3 regions of the Chitinophaga agri genome follow, and region 1 is predicted to be linked to each of the others. Evidence: riboswitches for the same ligand, from Rfam matches in the RefSeq annotation. Region 1 holds a riboswitch; each other region holds the start of a gene.
What was found. A riboswitch is a leader RNA that binds a small molecule or an ion and turns the genes downstream of it on or off. The one in region 1 is predicted to bind cobalamin.
Positions count from the first base shown of each region.

Region 2: linked by a shared signal. The riboswitch ahead of GWR21_RS02610 ((2Fe-2S) ferredoxin domain-containing protein) and the one ahead of GWR21_RS03880 (DUF5074 domain-containing protein) in region 1 are both predicted to bind cobalamin.
Region 3: linked by a shared signal. The riboswitch ahead of metE (5-methyltetrahydropteroyltriglutamate--homocysteine S-methyltransferase) and the one ahead of GWR21_RS03880 (DUF5074 domain-containing protein) in region 1 are both predicted to bind cobalamin.

Region 1 is NZ_CP048113.1:1,031,751-1,039,351, reverse strand. Features, by position in the region: gene GWR21_RS03895 (agmatine deiminase family protein) at 1-350, opposite strand, end outside; gene GWR21_RS03890 (carbon-nitrogen hydrolase) at 350-1,225, opposite strand; gene GWR21_RS03885 (STN and carboxypeptidase regulatory-like domain-containing protein) at 1,283-3,181, opposite strand; cobalamin riboswitch at 3,250-3,460, shown strand; gene GWR21_RS03880 (DUF5074 domain-containing protein) at 3,618-4,679, shown strand; gene GWR21_RS03875 (TonB-dependent receptor) at 4,814-6,793, shown strand; gene GWR21_RS03870 (DUF5074 domain-containing protein) at 6,797-7,601, shown strand, end outside.
Region 2 is NZ_CP048113.1:676,656-684,256, reverse strand. Features, by position in the region: gene GWR21_RS02630 (cobyrinate a,c-diamide synthase) at 1-1,070, opposite strand, end outside; gene GWR21_RS02625 (cobyric acid synthase) at 1,100-2,575, shown strand; gene GWR21_RS02620 (pyridoxal phosphate-dependent aminotransferase) at 2,572-3,600, shown strand; gene cbiB (adenosylcobinamide-phosphate synthase CbiB) at 3,579-4,523, shown strand; cobalamin riboswitch at 4,582-4,780, shown strand; gene GWR21_RS02610 ((2Fe-2S) ferredoxin domain-containing protein) at 4,921-5,280, shown strand; gene GWR21_RS02605 (HoxN/HupN/NixA family nickel/cobalt transporter) at 5,290-6,126, shown strand; gene GWR21_RS02600 (SDR family oxidoreductase) at 6,133-6,975, shown strand; gene GWR21_RS02595 (sirohydrochlorin chelatase) at 6,972-7,601, shown strand, end outside.
Region 3 is NZ_CP048113.1:3,028,725-3,036,325, forward strand. Features, by position in the region: gene GWR21_RS11890 (MotA/TolQ/ExbB proton channel family protein) at 1-391, opposite strand, end outside; gene pepT (peptidase T) at 511-1,755, opposite strand; cobalamin riboswitch at 1,995-2,194, shown strand; gene metE (5-methyltetrahydropteroyltriglutamate--homocysteine S-methyltransferase) at 2,241-4,547, shown strand; gene GWR21_RS11905 (cysteine-rich CWC family protein) at 4,696-4,938, shown strand; gene GWR21_RS11910 (acyl-CoA thioesterase) at 4,956-5,351, shown strand; gene GWR21_RS11915 (FKBP-type peptidyl-prolyl cis-trans isomerase) at 5,450-5,878, opposite strand; gene GWR21_RS11920 (exo-beta-N-acetylmuramidase NamZ family protein) at 6,010-7,176, shown strand; gene fmt (methionyl-tRNA formyltransferase) at 7,166-7,601, shown strand, end outside.

The DNA.
Region 1 (7,601 bases):
ACGATGACCTTCTTCTTCTCCGCCGGATTGATCAGGAATGCCGGACCGTGATCGCGGCACCATGCATCATTCGTCGGGTTAAAATAAAACTCCACCTGGTTCATATTGACCCCCGCTCTTTGGAGATGGCCAATAGCAAAAGCCTTCATGGCTTCATCAATCACATTGATACGGACGATTTCACTCTCCGCCAGGTATTTCACGAACTGGCTGTAATAGGGATAGATCGTGTGGATCTTTCCGGGCCAGCTGGCTTCTTTATGCGGCCAGCTCAGCCAGGTTGCGACATGCGGATGGAATTCGGCAGGGAAGAAGTATCCCTGCTGTTTCAAAGTTGGTTGTCCGTTCATTATGCTTCGTCGATAAATCTTTTGGTGATAGGAGCGTAGGAATCAATTCTTCTGTCGCGTAAGAACGGCCAGTGTGTACGGTATCTGTCAGTCTTGGACAGGTCCAGTTCCTGCACGAATACCTCTTCTTTTTCATGATCTGCCTGGTAGATAATAGAACCAAACGGATTGGCAATGAAGGAACCGCCCCAGAATTTCATAGCGCCTTCCTGCTCGAAACCTACACGGTTTACGCTCACTACGTGTACACCATTGGCTACTGCATGGCTACGCTGGATAGTCTGCCAGGCATTGTATTGCTCCGTATTGGTCGCTTCGTCCTGGGATGTAGCCCAGCCAATAGCAGTTGGGTAGAACAGGATCTCTGCACCCATCAGTGCGGTGATCCTGGACGCTTCCGGATACCACTGATCCCAGCAGATCAATACACCAATAGTGGCGAATTTAGTTTTGAACACTTTATAGCCAAGGTCACCCGGCGTGAAGTAGAATTTCTCGTAGTAAGCCGGATCATCCGGAATATGCATCTTACGGTACTTGCCCAGGTAGCTGCCGTCAGCATCCAGCACAGCAGTCGTATTATGGTAGATACCCTGCGTACGTTTCTCAAACAGAGAAGCGATGATCACCACACCCAGCTCACCTGCTACCTGCTGTAAAGTCTCGGTAGACGGACCAGGAATAGGTTCTGCCAGGGAGAAATTATCATAATCCTCCACGTCACAGAAATAAAGGGAAGTAAACAATTCCTGCAAACATACAATCTGCGCGCCCTTAGCTGCCGCTTCACGTACCCGCTCTATTGCCTTGGCGAGGTTATCAGCCTTATTGCCATTGCAGGACATTTGCACAAAACCTACTTTAACTTTTGACATTACCTGAGTTTAATTTTTAACTTTTTAAAAATTGAAGCTGCAAAATTACCAAATAATCTAGAAAAACCCGACGCCTATATGCCAGCCAAACCAGGCAGTCACTCCGCCACCTAATGTAAACGGACTGTAATGCGGTGGTACCCTCGATTCATAGGCCGGATCGATCTCGTCCAGCTTGTCACTGTAGTAGATCGTAAAGGACGGGCCGCCATACAGTGTCAGGTATTTGTTCAGCCGGCGGTTCCAGGCTGTCTGTAACCGGATGATAGAATTGGTATCATTCCAGCTGCCCAGGTAAAGGGACTGTGAGGTAAGTTCCACCGTGATCTCCGACCGGGGAGACACGGTGAAGGGGTGGCCGATGCCATATCCGAACGTATATGCACGTTTGTCGCCCAGTTTCATCCCTGCCAGCAGCAAACTATACAACTTCCGGCTACCGGACCTGTAAGCGATATTGACGTCAGTGAGCTCATTATTATACACCAGGACCTGGTGAAAGCCCTTTCTGACAAAGTTAAACACACCAAAGCTGAAGCCATCAGAAGAATCCGCATAGTTCACAAAGCCGATCTGTACGCCTTTTAGTACTTTGGTGTAATTGATCAAGCCTGATAGCTGTACGCCACTCGTCGTATCGAGGCTGACATTGACAGCGCCCGCTACCTGGGTCCCATCACCTCCTGTGCGGTAGTTGATCACCCCAGCGATCTGTGCTCCGTCAACCTGTTTACGGCCCATATTCACAGCACCCGCTATCTGAGCCCCTTTAATGTCGCCCCAGCCGACGTTAACAGCGCCAGCGATCTGTGCGCCATCTATACTGTCCCGGCCAAGGTTCAGGAAGCCCGCTACCTGAGCGCCCTTCAGGCTTCCTCCCGCATTGTTGAGGATACCGCCTATCTGCACTCCCTGTCCATCACCACCTGCCTGGTTATAGGTACCACTGATCTGGGCACCATGGAAGCCATATTTCAATATATTACTGATACCACCGATCTGCACCCCTTTCAGCGAATCCATGATATGATTATGGATGCCTCCAACCTGTACACCGGTGAAATGTCCGCCTACTATATTAAAGATCCCTGCAAGCTGGACCCATTTCACATCCTTCTGGTCAATGTTGAAAACGCCCGCTATCTCGACACCACTCAGACCTGCCGTATAACCACCGATCAGGTTCATAGAGAACTTATTCACTACCTGGGAGCCTATCCTTCCATGGGTGCCAATAGCAGGGACAAGGGAGTACTGGTATGGCTGACGGGTAAAGAAGTCGCTCAGGTTGAGACTCTGCATACGCTGGCGGGAAGACAGGAAGAAGCGTCCGAAGAAAGTCTGCTCTACATGGGTATGCTGATTGACATCTACCACGGTCAGTTGTATAGGTGCAGCAGGCTTAATGCTGGCATTCATCTCCTGGTCACGCCCTGCCGGTACCAGCATGACCGTATCGCGGTACAATTCCTTGCTGACGGTTAGCAGGGCCGCTGTTCTTTCCTTTTCACGCAGGCGCAGTTTAAAATAACCCTGCTCATTGGTCAGTGTTGAGATCAGCAGCATACCGTCGTATACGCTGGCATTAGCAATAGGCTGGCCGGTGACGGCGTCTTTGATGTATCCGCTTACCACATACCACTTCTCTTTGGATGAGGTGCCGGGTTGTATGATGATCTGGTTGCCTATTTCACGGAACTGAAAATTGCCCTGGAACAATATGTCCAGCACCTGTTTGACGGACCGGTTACTGACGTTGATCGTCACAAGACTATCATCATGAATGAATTCTTTCACATAAGAAAAACTGAAATCCCCCTGCATCGCCATGTTATCTAGTACTGCGGCAAGGGGCTTACGGTCAGCGGTCAGTGAGACCGTTTTATTAAGCAGGTTTTGGGCATAGCTGGTATAGCCTCCAAGGAGGAATGCTACTAACACGAATAGTCGTTTCAACAGAACAGTTTTGAATTTGCGGCAAGATACTACCTATTTTTCTTTTTGGATATTAACTACCCTTACAGTAGGTTTGTGCCGCATTTGGTTTCACCAGTGGTGAATTAAAAGGGAATCCGGTGTAAGTCCGGAGCTATCCCCGTAGCTGTAATCCTGTATCGTAACACGTACGATCGTTTTTCCCGAAGACCGCTCCAATGCCACTGTCCGCCGAAAGCGGGCGGGAAGGCCCGGGAAAAGCAGGAGAGTCAGAAGACCTGCCAGCTGCAACAGACATACCGTGCCTTCGGGTGAAAGCGCTGATGTTGTGAGGGTCAGTAATGGCCTGGTTCAATTATTTTTTAGATCCGCTGATATACCAACTGAGCACCCGGTTTGACTGGCGGCTTATTGTTGTTATGTGAGTATGTATTATCCACCGGAAAAAATTTGATGTATGTATAAAAATCTACGCAACTGGTTATTGGCTGGTCTGCTGCTGGCAGCCGCTTCCTGTAAGGATGATGATGTGATCGTGGTCCCCGGAAAATACGAGAACGGCTTCCTGATCGTATCCGAAGGTAACTACGGTACGAAATCCGGAGACCTGAACTTCTATGACTACGACAAGGATTCCGTTTACCAGTATGTATACTCTGCCGAGAATGCCGGTAAGACATTAGGTCCCAATACCTCTACCATGCAGTTCGCAACCGTATTTAATGGCAGACTGTATTTCGTTGGTAAATATGGCGCTCCGCTGGTAGTGGCTGATGCCAATACGTTAAAAGAAACCGGCCGTATTGACGCGCTGCCGGGTGGTGATGGCCGTTCCTTCGTTGGTGTTGATGATACAAGAGGTCTTGTAAGTGCGGTGGATGGTGTATATCCGCTGAACCTGACTGCTGTTACCCTGGGTACCGCCGTTGCTGGTATCACCGGAGAAGTGACCGACATGTTTAAAAGCGGTAATTATATATTTATCCTGTCTGCTAAAGAAGGGATCATTGCACTCAATACCAGTGATTACAGCATCGCAAAAAAACTGGGTACCGCTGTATGCGGGTTCGTGCAAAGCACAGATGGCAGTGTATGGGCGGCTTCCAAAACACAGCTGAAGAAGATCAATCCGTCTACACTGGCGGTAGATAGTATCACGACCAATTTCCCTGTTCATTATAACGAGTTCACTTATAACAACAGTTCCATCGTTGCATCTACTGTGGAGAACGCGGTCTTCATTGTATCAGGTACAGACAGGATCTATAAATATATTCCGGGTAATGCTGCGTCATTGACAACCGCATTTATCACACTGCCTTCAGGTCAGTATTTTTATGGAAAGGGGATCGCTTATGACAAGGCAAGGAACTACCTGGTCCTGAATAGTAACACGAACCTGTATGGTGCCGATGTCAATAACCAGGTTTATATACATAATGCGACGACAGGCGCGCTGGTGAAGAGTAAGACTTATAGCGGCTACTTCTTCCCCGGTATGGCGCTGTTTAATAAATAATCAGCAATCAGGAATTAAGAATTGATGCGAAAAGATCTTTTCGCATTGCTTAATTGCTGGTCAATGACAAAGGCGCAACGCTTTGGCATGTCAGGCTACCCGATTCTTAATTCCTGATTTTCAAATCAATTAACTTGGCCGTTCGGTTATACATATTCATCCTTTTACTGGCGTCCGGATTTCAGCTTTCCGCCCAGGATACTGCTGTCACGCGCATGTTGCAGGGCGTTACCATCTTCTCCAATAAGAATAATTCAGTATCTCCCGTACAGACGCTGAGCGGTGTGGCGCTCGAGAAGATGAATAGTTTATCTGTAGCGGATGCTGTGCGCTTCTTTTCTGGCGTGCAGCTGAAGGATTATGGTGGGCTCGGAGGGCTGAAGACGATCAACGTGCGTAGTATGGGAACGAACCACGTGGGCGTATTCTATGACGGTATACAGTTAGGTAACGCGCAGAACGGCACCGTAGACCTGGGCCGCTTCTCACTCGATAACATTGAACAGATAGATCTGTATAATGCACAGAAAGGAACGATCCTCCAGCCGGCGAAGGGGTTTGCTGCCGCTTCTTCTATCTACCTGCAATCCCGTAAACCGGTATTTGCAACAGGAGAAACAACACATGGGAAGGTGTCACTTAAAACCGGTTCCTTCGGATTGTTCAATCCCGCTGTAAGAATAGAACAAAAACTGTCTGACAGGCTCTCCGCCGTTGTGAGCAGTGAATGGACACATGGTCACGGAAGATATAGGTTCAGGTATACCAATGGTGCCTATGATACCACGGCAGTCAGACAAAACGCCGGTATCGACGCTGCCCGTGTGGAAGCCGGCCTGTATGGTCAGCTCAAAGATAGCAGTACATGGAATGCGAAAGTCTATTACTATAACTCTACCCGTGGATTGCCGGGCGCCATCGTCAGTAATAAGTTCCTGAACGGTCAGCACCAGTGGGACCGGAACCTGTTTGTACAAGCCTCCTACAACAGGAAATTCAGTAAGCGGTATACGATGCTGCTCAGTGCCAAGTATATGTATGATTACGTCCGCTACCTGGATACATCAATCATTGCAGACTATGGTGCACTCATGAACCGCTACCGCCAGCATGAGTACTATATCTCTGCAGCCAATCAATATAAGGTCACCAGCTTCTGGGATGTCGCACTATCGGCCGACTTCCAGCTGAACGAGATGACCGCTGTTAACCTTGACCATTTTGCCATCCCTACGCGTTATACCACCCTGGCCGCCGCAGCGACAAACCTGCATCTGGGACAGGTAGACATACAGGGCAATGTGCTGGCTACGTTTATCAATGAACAGACGAAACTATATAACTCCGGCAGGGACTATCAGGCACTGCGACCAACTATACTCGTGTCCTGGCAGCCATTCCATCAGCAAGACCTGAAACTGCGTGCATTCTACAAGAGCATCTTCCGGATGCCTACTTTCAACGATATGTATTACAGTACTGTAGGTAATCCTGACCTGCGTCCGGAGCATACAAAACAATATAACATAGGCCTGGGATACGCCCGCAATACCGGGAAATTCATACAGTTCTTCTCCCTGCAGGCGGACGCTTATTACAGTCATGTGAAAGATAAGATCGTAGCGGCCCCCGGCCGCAACTTTCAGTGGATGATGCAGAACATCGGTGGCGTTGATATATATGGTGCAGATGCCAGTATACAGTTATCACCGGCGTTACTGAAGAGCGTGCAGACTGACTTTTCAGTGAAATATACCTATCAGCAGGCACTGGATGTATCCAATCCGGAAGAGGTCAATTACAAAGACCAGATCGCTTATGTACCTGTACACAGCGGTTCTTTCATTGCGCATGCCTCCTGGCATAAGTGGGATATTAATTATAGCTTTATATACGTGGGAGAACGTTATTTCCTGAATACCAATATTCCCATGTATTACGTGGAGCCGTGGTATACCAGCGATCTGTCAGTATCGACCAGCTTTTTATATAAGCATAAGCTGATTAAACTGACAGGAGAACTTAACAATGTTTTTAACCAGTATTATGATGTGGTGATCAACTACCCGATGCCGGGACGTTATTACCGTCTTACTGCCAGTATAAATTTCTAATAGATGTCGAAGTATTTATCATATCATCACGTGTTGTTGCTGCTGACACTGTCAGCAATGGTGGTTTTAGGGGCCTGCCGTAAAGGCACAGGAGTGATACCGGGAGAAGAAACACAGGTAGGTGAGCCTGATACCCTGCGCAATGGATTCTACCTCCTTAATGAGGGGAACATGGGTATGAACCTCGCTACGCTGGATTACTATGACCGTGGTACCGGTGTGTATAAAAGTAATATCTATAGTGAGATCAATCCTACAGCGACAAAGGAAATGGGCGATGTGGGCAATGATATCAGTATCTATGGCAGTAAGCTGTATGCCGTGATCAATATGTCGGATAAGGTAGAAGTGCTCGATGTACATTCCGCCAAACGGATCGGACAGATCACCATTCGTAACTGCCGCTATATTACCTTTTATAAGGGCAAAGCGTACATTAGTTCATATGCCGCTGCTTTGGACGATGCCAGCGCAGGAGCAGGTTTTATCGCGGAAGTGGATACTGCGACCCTGCAGATACTGCGTACCGTGACCGTGGGCCGTCAGCCGGAAGAAATGGCTATTGTGGGTGATAAACTCTATATTGCTAATTCCGGAGGTTATAGTCCGCCACGATACGAGCGTACGGTGTCCGTAGTGGACATGAATACTTTCACGGAGGTCAAACGTATTGACGTGGCGATCAACCTGCACAGGGTGAAAGCTGATAAATATGGCGATATATATGTGACTTCCAGGGGCGACCGTTACAACATACGTGCTAAGCTATATGTAATAGACAGTAAGAAGGATATTGTTAAAGACTCTT
Region 2 (7,601 bases), 360 kb from region 1:
AGGCGTCCATCCTTCATCGTCGTCTTGATCCCTAAGAACCCCACCATCGGGTATGGCAATCCATCCCTGTCTCCCAGCGTTTCTCCGAGATACATCATCCCACCGCATTCCGCGATCACTCTCCCACCCTGCTCACAATATTTCCTGACAGAAGCACGCATGGTTACATTAGTGGACAACTGCTCCAGGTGTAACTCAGGGTACCCGCCGGCAAGATATAACAGGTCTGCGGCCGGCATTTCCGCATCATGCACCGGACTAAAGAACTTCACTTCTCCTAATCGCCGCAACGCTTCCAGGTTCTCTAGATACGTAAAACTGAATGCTTCGTCGCTGGCTACCGCTATCCGCAAACGTCCTTTCTCTACCGGACCGGCTGGTGTAAACAGGGCTGCCGGCCGGCGACTGATCTCCAGTATCCTGTCCACGTCAACTGTCTTTGCGATATGCATCGCTGCAGCTTCTATGATCGCATCATAATCATGCTCTGCCGAAATCGCCAACCCCAGGTGTCGGGACGGTATCTTTACCGCGTCACTTGCCGGCACATATCCCAGCGGCGTCACGCCCAGATCTTCACAGGCATCTTTCAGGAACTGATAATGACTCTCTGTATTGACAAAATTGAAAATCACACCAGCAATTTTAACGCCCGCATGAAAATGCATAAACCCATATATGAGCGGCGCAACGGAATATGCCATGGCTTTTGCATTTACCACCAGGATAACCGGCATATCCAGCAGCATGGCAATTTCCGCACTACTGCCTTTCATACGGTCTGCCCCGTCAAACAGGCCCATCACCCCTTCGGTGATGACCACATCTGCCGGCTCACTATACTTCCCGTAAACATACGCCAGATGTTCAGGGCTCATCATAAATGTATCGAGATTGACACTGGTCGCATGTGCAGCCAGTGAGTGATGTTTCGTATCAATATAATCGGGGCCGCACTTGAACGGCTGCACGTGTAGTCCGCGGTTATGCAGCAAACGTAACAAACCAAGCGTAATGGTTGTTTTACCCGAATTGCTCGACGGAGCTGCAATTAAAAACTGAGGCTTCATTCGGCCAAAGATAGTACATTCGTGCCCTTATGCAGCGACTAAAGTCCATCATGTTCGCCGGCACTGCATCTGATGTCGGTAAAAGTTTAATTAATACGGGGTTCTGCCGCATCTTCAAACAGGATGGCTATCTTCCCGCACCTTTCAAAGCACAGAACATGTCGCTCAATAGCTATGCCACGCCGGATGGTTTTGAGATCGGCCGGGCACAGGCGGTACAGGCAGAAGCGTGTGGCATTCCGTGTAGCACCGATATGAACCCCGTACTCCTGAAACCTACCAGTGACAGAGCTTCACAGGTGGTATTGCTGGGTAAACCTGTCGGCAGTCAGACTGCGTACGATTACTTTATGGGTAATAATAAACAGGAGCTGTTTAAGGAGGCTAAAGCGGCTTACGACAGATTAAGCGACCGGCACAACCCTGTTGTTATGGAAGGCGCCGGCAGCATCAGCGAACTAAACCTCAAACACCGCGACATCACCAACATGCGCATGGCACAGCACGCGCATGCGGACGTATACCTGGTTGCAGATATAGACCGCGGTGGTGTATTCGCCAGTATATATGGTACCATTGCCCTGCTCACGCCGGAAGAAAAACAACTCGTCAAAGGTATTATCATCAATAAATTCAGGGGCGATGCCCGGCTGTTCGATAGTGGCAGGACCATGATCGAAGACCTCTGTCACGTACCGGTGGTCGGTGTCGTACCCTATCGCAAAGACATCTATATAGAAGAAGAAGACTCCGTCGGACTCGAACATAAACATAATAAACTGGCGACCGGCAGGATCAATGTGGCTGTCGTATTACTCAACCGCCTCTCTAATTTTACCGATTTCAATGTACTCGAAAGAGATGAACGGGTACACCTCTTCTATAGCAACAATCCGGCTGATATAGAGAAGGCCGACATCATCATTATTCCCGGCAGCAAAAATACCATCGCTGATCTCATTGATATTAAAAACAATGGTGTTGCCAAAGCCATCGTGCAGGCTCATAAAAATAACAGAACAGTCATAGGCATCTGTGGTGGCTACCAGATGATGGGCCAGGTCGTAGAAGATCCGCAGCACGTGGAAGGCCCGGTAGAATCCATGCCGGGACTGGGTCTACTGCCGGTTAGGACCACGCTGACAGAACACAAGGTGACGGAACAATGCCGCTTCTTTTATAAAGGGAACACCCGCACCTGCGAAGGATACGAGATTCATATGGGACAAACCACCTCCACCGGTGAAGCATTTCCACTGAACCAAACAACTTCCGGACATCCTGATGGGTATCAACTCAGTGACCGCTGCTGGGGTACCTATATACACGGCATACTTGATAATGCCACGGTAATAGATGACCTCCTGCTGCCCTATACAGACAAACAATCGGCCTCCTTTGATTACGCCGCATTCAAAGAAGAACAATATGATAAATTAGCTGCCCACTTGCGCGAACATATCGACATGGATTATATTTACGGCCAATTAAAGCAACAGTCATGATCAACGGGCATGGAGACGACAGGTATTTATTCAATTATCCTGTCAAAGCCGATTTCAGCTCAAATGTATACTATGAAGGATTTGACAGCGGATTACAACAGCATCTCACGGAATGTCTCTATAAACTGAATAATTATCCGGAAGCCAATGCCCAGCGACTGCAACAGGCACTGGCCGGCTGGCACCTGCTCACACCCGGACAAGTGCTTGTGACGAATGGCGCTACGGAGGCGTTCTATCTTGTTGCGCACGCCTTTCGCCAAAAGACGGTTACGATCGCTGTTCCCGCTTTCGCGGAATATGAAGACGCCTGCCAGACCAACGATCTGACGGTCAGGTATGTTCCCTACGATGACCTGAACGCGGGCACCCGTTTTGATACAGACCTGGTATTCTTCGGTAACCCGAACAATCCTACCGGAGCTATACTGACGCGGGACACGATCACGCAGCTACTCACCGCCCATCCGAAAACGATTTTCGTCATAGATGAAGCCTACGTTGACTTTACAGAAGCGGTGATTTCGATGGCCGGCGCCATTGACCGCCATCCCAATCTGATCATCATCAAATCACTCACAAAAACATATTCCATCCCCGGCCTGCGCCTCGGATACATCCTCAGTAATGCGGCACTGATCAGCAAGATCCTGGCTTCCAAAATGCCCTGGTCTGTCAATGCCCTGGCCATAGAAGCGGGTCTCTACATCGCAGCACACAGGGATACACTCAAGCTGCCTGTCAGCCGCCTCCGGAAAGACACACAGGAACTGATGGATCAACTACGTTACATGCAGGAATTCAGTGTCTGGCACACACACACGAACTTCTTCCTCTGTATGACGCACCGGTTCTCTGCATCATTACTCAAACAATACCTGCTGAGCAATCATGGTCTGCTTATCCGCGACGCGTCCAACTTTAAAAGTCTGTCTACACAACACTTCCGGATCGCTACACAACGGCCGGAGGACAACCAATTACTGATCAAAGCCCTGAACACATGGATCAACGGTTTCTCCTGATCATTATTCCTTTAGTGACGGGCTATCTGCTGGACCTTGCGCTGGGCGATCCCCGCTGGCTGCCACACCCTGTCCGCCTTTTCGGATCCATTATCGCCAGATGCACCGCTACACTTAATAAAGGCGAATACCGGTTCATCAAAGGTATGTGGATGACCCTTGCCCTCTGTATCGTCACGGGCGGGCTCTTTTATGGCGCACAATATCTGTTACTGCAATTACAGACACCCATTTTTTATTACCTGTTCACCAGCATATTTGTCTTCTATGGTTTGGCGAATAAAAGCCTCTTACAGGAAGGCAAAGAGGTTTTTGACACATTGGCTACCCAGGGACTGGAAGCGGGCAGAAAACGACTGTCCTGGATCGTAGGCAGGGAAACAACGCACCTGCGTGAAAACCAGATCCGTACGGCCGTATTTGAAACCCTTTCTGAAAACCTGAGCGACGGTGTCATCGCGCCTTTGTTCTATTATGCCGTCGGAGGCTTACCGGCCATGATGATTTATAAGATGATCAACACCCTTGACTCGATGATCGGTTACAAAAAGGAGGAATTCTTCTGGTTTGGGAAGTTCGCCGCCCGCCTGGATGATGTGGCCAACTTTATCCCGGCCCGTATCACGGCCGTGCTGATGGTACTGGCCACCTTCAGTAAACGGGGGCTGATCTATATCTTTAAATACGGTAACCAGCATGCCAGCCCTAACTCCGGGTACCCCGAGTCCGCTCTTGCCGGCATATTGCATTGCCGTTTCGGCGGCCCCAACACCTACCATGGGCAGGTAGTTGTCAAGCCATATATTGGGGAACATGCCAGGGACCTCGCCCATGAGGAGCTACGCAAAGTCATGTATATCAATCATGCAGTGACGTTGCTGACCCTCGTGATCATTACCGCCCTTTATTATTCATTAGCATAACTAACTGATTAACTGTACGCTGCTTTTATCTACTGATAAAAAAAGTAAATAAATACCTACATTTGCTACGGTTTTTGGTTTTCAGCCGCTCACAAACCGGTTGAAATTAAAAGGGAATTTGGTGTGATTCCAAAACAGTTCCCGCTGCTGTAAGTTCTGTAACAGCTTTTAACTGATGCCACTGTCCGCCTGTCGGCGCATGGGAAGGCGTTAAAAGTAGAACGAGTCAGAAGACCTGCCAACGACTATGTTTATCCAACACTTCGGGAAAAAAGTGGAAGGAGTACATTCCGCAGTTTGCCATCCGCACACCTGCACTTGTTTCCTTTCTATTTCCGGGGGTCTTGTTTAATCATTAACGGGTAATTAATGTATTAAATCAAAAGTAACGACCAGCATGGCAATCAAAGACCTGACGAAAGTTCAGAAAATCCTCTTTATCTGTAATGGCGGCACCTGCAGCAACAAAGGCGCAGATGAAACGACCATCAGATTAAGGACACATCTCTCCGAAAATGACCTGAACGATGAGATCCACACCGTCCGCACCAAGTGCCTGGGCCAGTGTACCTGGGGCCCCATGGTATTTATGCATCCGGAAGGCCTGTGGTATAAAGAAGTCTCTCCTGAAACCACCCGCGCCATCGTCGCAGAGCACCTGATGAAGAATGCACTTGTCATGGACCATGTACACTTCCCGGAAGCGGAACTGGTTGATGCGAAACCACTCTCCTATAACAGCCAGCCTAACGAATAAACGCATCTTATGGACATCCTGCAACAAGATCTGACCGGATTCATTGTCCTGTCTGTGCTGGGTTTAAGGCATGGTCTGGATCCCGATCATATCACGGTGATTGATAGCTACACCTACCGCCTGCATCTCCATAAAAGCAAATGGACCCGCTGGGTAGGCACCCTGTTCACGTTTGGCCATGGCATCATGGTCACGGCTATCGCGTTATTCCTGTGTATACTGAAGAACAACTTTGAGATACCTCCCGTACTGGATCTCGTCGTGGAATGGTTGTCTTCCGTGATGCTGCTGCTCATGGGTATTTCAAACCTGATCAACCTGTCCCGTAAAGACAATACGACCGTCAGCGGATTCCGTAAAAGACTGCTGCCAAAAGTGTTTGATAACAGTCTGAACCCATTCACCGTCATCCTCACGGGTATTATCTTCGGATTCATCTTCGATACCTCTTCACAGATCGCTGCCTTCGGGTATGCTGTATCTGTATCTAATCAATGGGTATACGCCATTATGGGTGGCATCGTATTCTCGCTCGGGCTGATCGCCACGGGCACCTGCGACTCCCTGCTGCTGAGCAAACTGCTGAAAACATTTGACCAGAAAAAGATCCAGCGTCATCGTTTTAAACTGAATGTCCTGATCACGATCATGTGTTTTGCCATTCCTTTGTATAAAATTGCAAGCACATGGAACGAATCACTCGAACTTAGTGATTTCCAGAATAATATTGTCGGACTGGTTTTTATTAGTATCATTATATCTTTATACGCGGAACTGTACCTGCGGCACCGGTATGCGAAGGCGGAAACAGTGATCGTCAGTGAACAGGTCCGCGCAGAAGATTAAATCAATATGAGCAACACACCGGAAAATACGATCAGCATCTTAGGCTGCGGCTGGCTCGGCCTCCCGCTGGCTGTCCATCTTGTAAAAGAAGGATACCTGGTGAAAGGCTCTGTCACGACGGACGACAAAATGAATGAACTGGCGGAACAACAGATCAAACCCTACAAAGTAATGATCACCGACGCCGGTATTGACAGCAATGACATGACAGGCTTCCTGCAAAGTCAGATACTGATCATTAACTTCCCTCCTTCCCGCAGAGAAGATGTTGTGTTGTACCATCAGGCACAGATGGCCCACCTCATAAAAGAAGTGGAGCACAGTCCGGTGAAACACGTGCTCTTCATCAGCTCTACTTCTGTCTACCCTGATGTGAATGGAGAAGTATATGAACATGAAGTAGCCATGCCTACAAAAGGCAGCGGCAAGGCACTGCTCACCGTAGAAAAAATGCTGCGTACCAATGTTCGTTTTATGACAACAGTGATACGCTTCGCAGGACTGATCGGTTACGACCGTATGCCTGGCCGTTTCCTGGCTGGCAAAAAGAATGTAGAGAACGGGGATGCACCGATCAATGTCATCCACCAGGACGACTGTATTGCGCTGATCCGGGAGATCATCCGGCAACAGGCATGGGGTGATGTATTCAATGCCTGCGCAGATGAACATCCCACCCGCCGGGAATACTACACCCAGGCGGCCGCTGTCGCCGGACTGGAACTGCCTACCTTCGCAGTCACCGCCGATCCGCATTTCAAGATAGTTAACGCTGACAAGATCAAACAAAGACTGGACTATTCGTTCAGGTACCCTGATCCGCTCAGCCTTTTACATAGTGGTATATGATGAAAGGGATTTTAATCTGTGGTCATGGCAGCCGCGACCCCGAAGGTGTCGAAGGCTTTAAGGCATTGGTAGCACTGATGCGCAACCGCTATCCTGACCGGATGGTGGATTATGGCTTTCTTGAATTTGCACACCCGGTATACGCTGCCGCCGTAGAACGTATGTACGTGGCAGGTGTACGGGAGATCATCGCTATTCCTGCCATCCTCTTTGCCGGTGGACATGCCAAAAACGACATTCCCTTCGAAATGAATACGCTGCAGGCACAATATCCTGATCTGCGGATCAGACTGGGCCGGCACATTGGTATCACACCTTCTATCCTGCAACTGGCAAAGAAGCTGGTAGAACAGGCGGAAGCTGCCCATCCGGCGATGGACAGAAAAGATGCCTGTCTGCTGCTCGTAGGCAGAGGTACGTCCGATCCGGATGCTAACTCCGATATTGTGAAACTGACCCGTATGCTGGGTGAAGGCCTGGGCTTCGGATTTACTACGACTGCCTTCATTGGCGTCACACAGCCTTTACTGAAAGATCACTTACCGATCATCGATCACCTGCCGTATAAAAGGATTGTCGCATTGCCCGTATTCCTGTTCACAGGTGTACTGCTTAAAAAGATCTAT
Region 3 (7,601 bases), 2.0 Mb from region 1:
CCATTGATTTTTCAATGTTCTCAATAGGTTTGCCGATACGCTGGATACCTTTATCGATCATTCTGGCGATAGGACTGTTGGTATTTTTGGACAAAGAACGGGCAGCAGAGATATTGCCATTAGAGATATGATCTCTGATCATTGGCATAAAGTTATCTTCCAGCTTACCTGCTTTGGAGATAGTAAGATACCTTTCCACGAAGGCAAAAATAGCGATCACTGAAAGTATTCCCAGGGGGATCATCAGGATACCACCTTTTACCAGGAGGTCAAGTAATCTGATTTGCTGATCGGCTGTTGCCGCAGCGGCTGCAGTGGCTGCGCTGGCAACGGTGTCCGCCTTTGGCTGTAATAGAGGTTCCTGTAATAATGTAACGAGTCCTAAGAGCATGAATAAATTTTTAACCTTGCAAAAGTATATATTTCAAGTGCAACAAGGCAGGAAGATACCAATAATATGGTAAACATTTAACGTATGTTCAGCCAAAATATTGCGAATCAACCAACTAATTAGCTCCGTTCTTCCCATACCTGGGCCAGATGCACAATCGTTTGCACCGCTTTTTCCATGTCCTGGATACTTACATACTCATTTTTACTGTGCAGCGCCATCTCTCCCGTGAAGATATTCGGGCAGGGCAATCCCATAAATGAGAGCCTGGAACCGTCCGTTCCTCCACGGATGATCAGTCGTAACGGCTCAACGCCTGCGCGGCGGATCGCTTCTTCTGCATTGGCGGTTACCTCGGGATGCAGGTCCAGCACTTCACGCATGTTACGGTATTGCTGTGTAACGGTCAGGGTCGCACTTGCCTGCGGATAGCGGGCCATCACCGTATTCATCGTATTCCGCAGGAAGTCAGCATGGTCTTCCAGCTTCGCCGTTACGAAATCGCGCAGGATAAAATCTATCTCCGCATGCTCCACAATACCGTGTATACGCACCGGGTGGATAAAACCCTGACGGTCTTCCGTAGTCTCGGGAGACAGGCTGTCTTTCGGCAGCGCATCTACTATCTCACTGGCTATTTTAATAGCACTGACAAGTTTATCTTTAGCAGTTCCCGGATGTACGCTCACGCCATCAATAGCGATCTTGGCACCATCCGCAGAGAAACTTTCATTTTCGAGTGAACCACGCTCGCCACCATCCAGTGTGTAGCCAAACTGTGCACCCAGGCGCTGTATATCCAGCTTTTCCACACCACGGCCTACTTCTTCATCCGGCGTGAACAGGATACGGATATCGCCGTGTTTCACCTCAGGATGCGTCATCAGGAACTGTGCTGCGTCCATGATCTCTGCTACACCTGCCTTATCATCTGCTCCCAGTAATGTGTTACCGCTGGCAGTAATGATGTCCTCTCCTTTCTTGGAGACCAGGTAAGGGTGTTCGGCAGCCCTGATCACGGTACCATCGTGCGGCAGACTTATATCGCCGCCGTCGTACTGGCGGTGAATGATAGGCTTTACGTCTTTCCCGCTGCAATCACTGGAAGTATCCATGTGAGAACAGAAGCAGATCACCGGCACCTGTTTAGTGGTGTTGCCGGGGATGGTCGCAAAGACATATCCATGCTCGTCCATGATGGCATCCGTAATACCTATTTCATGTAATTCGCTGACTAACAACCGGCCAAGGTCCTTCTGCTTTTCAGTAGAAGGAAAAGACTTACTCAGCGGGTCTGATTGTGTATCTATCTGCACGTAGCGCGTAAAACGCTCAGTTACCGTGTATTTATAATTGTTGAACATATTGCAAACGTAAGGAATTTCGGATTCCGGGTAATAAGTACCCTGACGATTTCTCCCATCCACAGAAAAAATTACTGTTTGCATGGATTACATTCAACAAAACAGCACACATCTACTTTTAAAATCAATAATAAAGAACAAAACACCAAATAAAAATACTTTTATTACATTTTGTTCCATATTATTAAGTTTGCACAGAAAATAAGAAGACACTTATATCAACAGCGGAAACTTGACATCATTCAATAACTGTTTGTGGTTTCCCTCCTGTAAAGCGGAAGGAATTAAAAAGGAACCGTGTGTAAATCACGGGCTGACGCGCAACTGTAAGTAACCTACCGGGTATGACCACATATGTTCATTGTCCCGCCTGCGGCAGATGAGAAGAACGGTCGTCACTGTTACAAGCCAGGATACTTGCCTCAGACAGCTGCATATATACTTTCGCAAGTCTCCCATTTTTTACACCATTAAAACATCTAAGTATGCAAACAAACATTCTTGGCTATCCGCGTATTGGTAGCAACCGGGAATTAAAGAAAGCGAATGAAGCCTACTGGGCAGGTAAGATCTCCCTCGAAAAATTACAGCTTACTGCCCGGCAGTTACGCCGGCAGAACTGGGAGACATTGCATCAGGCAGGTATTAACCTGATTCCATCTAATGACTTTTCCTACTATGATCAGATACTGGATATGTGTATCATGACCGGCGCCATACCCGCACGTTTCAAAGCTTTAAAAGAAAACCTCGTAAACCCCGGCAGTCCTGAGCTATATTTCGCTATGGCGCGTGGTTATCAGAAAAATGGCTTTGATGCCACCGCCATGGAAATGACGAAATGGTTCGATACCAATTATCATTACCTGGTACCTGAGTTTGATGCCTCACAGCATTACAGTTTGCTGTACAATAAATGCCTGGAAGAATTCAAAGAAGCTGCGACGCTCGGTATCCATACCAAACCTGTGGTGATCGGCCCTGTCAGCTTCCTGCTGCTGGGTAAGATAAAAGATGAAGCACTGCAGCCAGCAGCATTGCTGGATAAATTACTGCCTGTGTACAATCAGCTGCTGCAGTCTTTACAACAGGCCGGCGCTACCTGGGTACAAATTGATGAACCCACATTGGTACTCGACCTCACACCGGAACAACAGGATCTTTTCCTCCAGGCATATGCACAGATGAGAGCTGCTGTGCCGGCACTGAAACTACTGCTGACCACCTATTTCGGCGGACTACAGGACAACACTCCGTTAGCGGTGCAACTACCGGTAGACGCGTTACACATAGACCTTGTGAGAGCACCTGAACAACTGGATACGATACTGCCGCTCTTACCAGCGAATGTACTGCTGTCTATCGGTGTCGTGAACGGCCGTAATATCTGGAAGAATAACTATGAAGCATCACTCGGGCTGATACAGCAAGCGATCGATGTAATCGGCAAGGATCGGGTACTGATCGCGACTTCCTGCTCCCTGTTACATACGCCTTATGACCTCGACCTGGAAACAGATGAGGCAGTGCTCACGCCACAGATTAAAAACTGGATGGCCTTTGCCAAACAGAAGGTAAACGAGGTGATTGCATTAAGAGACATTATTGCAGGTAACAAGGTATTACTGCAGGCCAATCAGGCAACCATGCAGGAAAAAAGCACCGCTGCCATCATCCACAAACCAGCAGTGAAAGCCCGGCTGGCAGCACTGACGGATGCGGATGCAACACGTAAACATCCTTTTGCTATCCGGCAGCAGGCACAGGAAGCAGTATTGCAACTGCCCTTATTTCCGACCACAACCATCGGCTCTTTCCCGCAAACAGAAGATATCAGAAAACTACGTGCTGACTTCAAAAAAGGTATCATCAGCAAAGAAGCATATGATACTTCCATCCGCAAAGCAGTAGCCGACTCCGTGCAGTTGCAGGAAAGCCTGCGCCTGGATGTTCTCGTACATGGGGAGTTTGAGCGGAATGACATGGTGGAATATTTCGGCGAGCAACTGGAAGGATTTGTATTCACGCAAAACGGATGGGTACAGAGTTATGGATCCAGGTGTGTCAAACCACCCGTGATATATGGCGACGTGCAACGTAGCGTACCCATGACCGTTGAATGGAGCAGTTATGCACAATCGCTTACCAATAAGCCAATGAAAGGCATGCTGACAGGACCTGTCACCATTTTGCAATGGTCGTTCGTACGTGACGACCAGCCACGTGCTGCTACTACCTTACAGATAGCACTGGCTATCCGTGATGAAGTGAATGATCTTGAAAAAGCAGGCATAAATGTGATACAGGTTGACGAACCTGCTATCAGAGAAGGTTTACCCCTGCGTGAGGCCGACTGGCCATCCTACCTGGAGTGGGCTGTTAAAGCGTTCAGGGTCGCGGTATCCGGCGTAGCAGATACAACACAGATACATACGCATATGTGCTATGCGGAGTTCAATGATATTATCAGCAATATTGCTGCCATGGACGCAGATGTGATCACGATAGAAACCTCCCGCTCACAGATGGAATTGCTGGAAGTATTTGCTACGTTCCGCTATCCATATGAGATAGGTCCGGGTGTGTATGACATTCACTCTCCGCGCGTGCCGACCGTACAGGAAATGACGGAGTTGCTGGAGAAGGCAGCACAGTTGCTGCCGGCACGTAACATCTGGGTCAACCCTGACTGCGGACTGAAAACCCGCAAATGGCCTGAAACAGAGCAGGCATTACGTAACATGGTGGCTGCCGCACATAACATGCGCGTAGCAGCTAAGACAACGGTATAATTATATCCTGATAACCATCATCCGCCATTCAAAACAGGACAGTGCAGCAGGTCATCTGCTGCACTGTCCTATCTTCTGCAATCAGCACATATCCAGCGCATTGCAAAACAGTTCCCCGTTTACTGATTCCGTTTCGTAACTTTGCGGCATGGCTTGTCATGAAACCATTACCTGCCCACGCTGCCATGCAGCATTTGAATGCCGCGTTGGCTCGATCCTTCGCTGTCAATGCCAGCAGGTAACGCTGACTGAAGAGGAGCGCACCTTTATAGGTGAGACTTATTCCGGATGTCTCTGCGCCGGATGCTTAAATGACATGAAAAAGAATTACAGGCAAACCCGCTTTAAAGAACGCCTGCGACAACTATTCTCCCTGCGGTCAAAAAGATAAACAAGAAGAACAACTATATGGCATACGAAAAACAGATAGCCGAATCCGTTACACGGATATTCAAAGCGGTATTTCCAAACACAGTGAACCATTATGATACCTTATTCGGCGGTACAGCCATGCAGTTAATGGATGAAGCAGCTTTCATTACAGCGACCCGTTTCAGTCGCATGCGCATGGTTACAGTATCGAGTGACAAGATCGATTTTAAGATGGCTATTCCTCACGGAACTATTATAGAACTGGTGGGCACAGTCGTACATGTAGGTACGACCAGTCTGAAAGTAGAGGTGGATATTTTTGTGGAACAGATGTACAACACACACCGGGAGAAAGCTATTTCCGGCACGTTCACATTCGTTGCGATCGATGATCAGAAACGCCCTACGAAGATCGTGCTGACACATGCATAATGCGATATTATAACATGGCTTAAAAGCAGGAACGCTGATCACCTTTAAGGATGATCAGCGTTCCTGCTTAGAGATTTTACTTCCCCTAGTCTGATTGACTACTTGATCTCTACGAGTTCAATATCGAAAATCAGGTCTTCGCCAGCCAGTGGGTGGTTAGCGTCGAGCGTGATAGAGTTGTCGCCAATTGCAGCTACTTTCACAGGGAATACCTGACCCTGTGGGTTGCTCATCTGCAGATCCATACCTACCTGTGGATTCAGATCAGCCGGGATATTGTCTTTAGGGAACTCCATGATCAGCTCCTCATTCTTTGGACCATATGCCTGATCAACAGGAATCTCAAGTGTTCTTTTTTCACCAATTGTCATGTCCACAACACCATTGTCGAAGCCTTTAATAACCTGACCGGAGCCTACTATGAACTCCAATGGGTCCCTGCCCTCGGAAGAATCAAAGGTTGTTCCGTTAGTCAGGCGACCATGATAATGCACACGCACCGTATCTCCGTTTTTAACTGCTTGCATAAGAAAAAAATTAAAAGTGTTATAGATTTATGTTGCAAGGTAATGAAATAGTGAATAGATATTCAATTTAGGATTATTCTGCTAAACTGCCAATCTTATATATGTTCCCCTAATTAAACTACTTTTATGCTATGTATAAGGTCGTTATTATGTTACTATGCTGTCTGTTCATGACCGCTGCCATGCAGGCCCAGGTCATTACAGGCGCCGAAAGGACCGGGGAATATCTGCCCCTGCTGAAAAACAAGAGAGTCGCATTACTGGTGAATCAGACGGCCACTATCGGGCAAACGCATCTGGTCGATTCGCTGCTGAAACTGCATGTGCATATTCAGAAAATATTCAGTCCGGAACATGGCTTCAGAGGTAATGCAGACGCCGGCGAGAAAGTTGCCAGCAGCAAGGATCCCGGTACAGGACTGCCTATTGTATCACTCTATGGCAAGCACCGGAAAGCGACTGCTGCTGATCTGAATGATGTGGACATACTCGTGTTTGATATTCAGGATGTCGGCACCCGCTTTTATACGTACATCTCTTCCCTGCAGGAACTGATGGAATCAGCAGCGGAAAATAACAAACCGATCATTATACTGGACCGCCCCAATCCTAACGGGCACTATGTAGATGGGCCTGTGCTGCTGGATACCAGCCTACGTTCGTTTGTAGGGATGCAGGCGGTACCTGTAGTGCATGGTATGACTGTAGGAGAATATGCCCGTATGCTCAATGGAGAGAAATGGCTGAAGAATGGTGTCAAATGCCGGCTAACAGTCATTAACTGCCTGCACTACGATCATCATACCCTGTATCAGCTGCCGGTAAAACCATCGCCTAATCTGCCGAACATGGCAGCCATCTACCTTTACCCTTCCACCTGTCTGTTTGAAGGTACGGTGCTGAGTCTGGGACGTGGTACTGACCTGCCTTTTCAGGTATTCGGCCATCCGTCATATCCTAAAGAACTGTACAGTTTTACGCCACGCAGCACACCCGGAGCTAAAGAGCCACCATTAAAAAATGTGACCTGCTACGGGTATAACCTCACCGGTACACCGGAAGCTGTCAATGCTGCAATGGACAGTAAACTGCAGTTAAAATGGCTGTTACAGGCATACGATCTGTATGAAGAGAAAGAAAATTTCTTTACTCCCTTTTTCGATAAACTGGCAGGTAATACTACCTTGCAGAGACAAATCAAACAGGGCCTCAGCGAAGAAGATATCCGCCAGAGCTGGGAACCTGCACTGACACAATTTAAAACTATCAGGAAGAAATACTTATTATATGCAGAGTGAGCTAAAGGACCAACAAAATCTCAGGATCATCTTTATGGGTACGCCGGACTTCGCCGTGGCGTCACTCGATATCCTGGTACAGAACGGATTTAATGTAGTGGCTGTTGTCACTGCGCCTGATAAACCTGCCGGCAGAGGATTACAGTTGCAGCAGAGTGCTGTTAAACAATATGCGGTAGCTAACAATCTGCCGGTATTACAACCTGAGAAGCTGAAGAACCCTGCCTTCCTGGAAGAATTACAGGCCTTAAAAGCAGATCTGCAGGTAGTGGTAGCTTTCCGTATGTTACCAGAATTAGTGTGGAATATGCCGCCTTTAGGCACGATTAACGTACACGCTTCCCTGTTGCCTAACTACAGAGGTGCTGCCCCTATTAACTGGGCTATCATCAACGGGGAAAAGGAATCGGGTGTGACTACCTTTA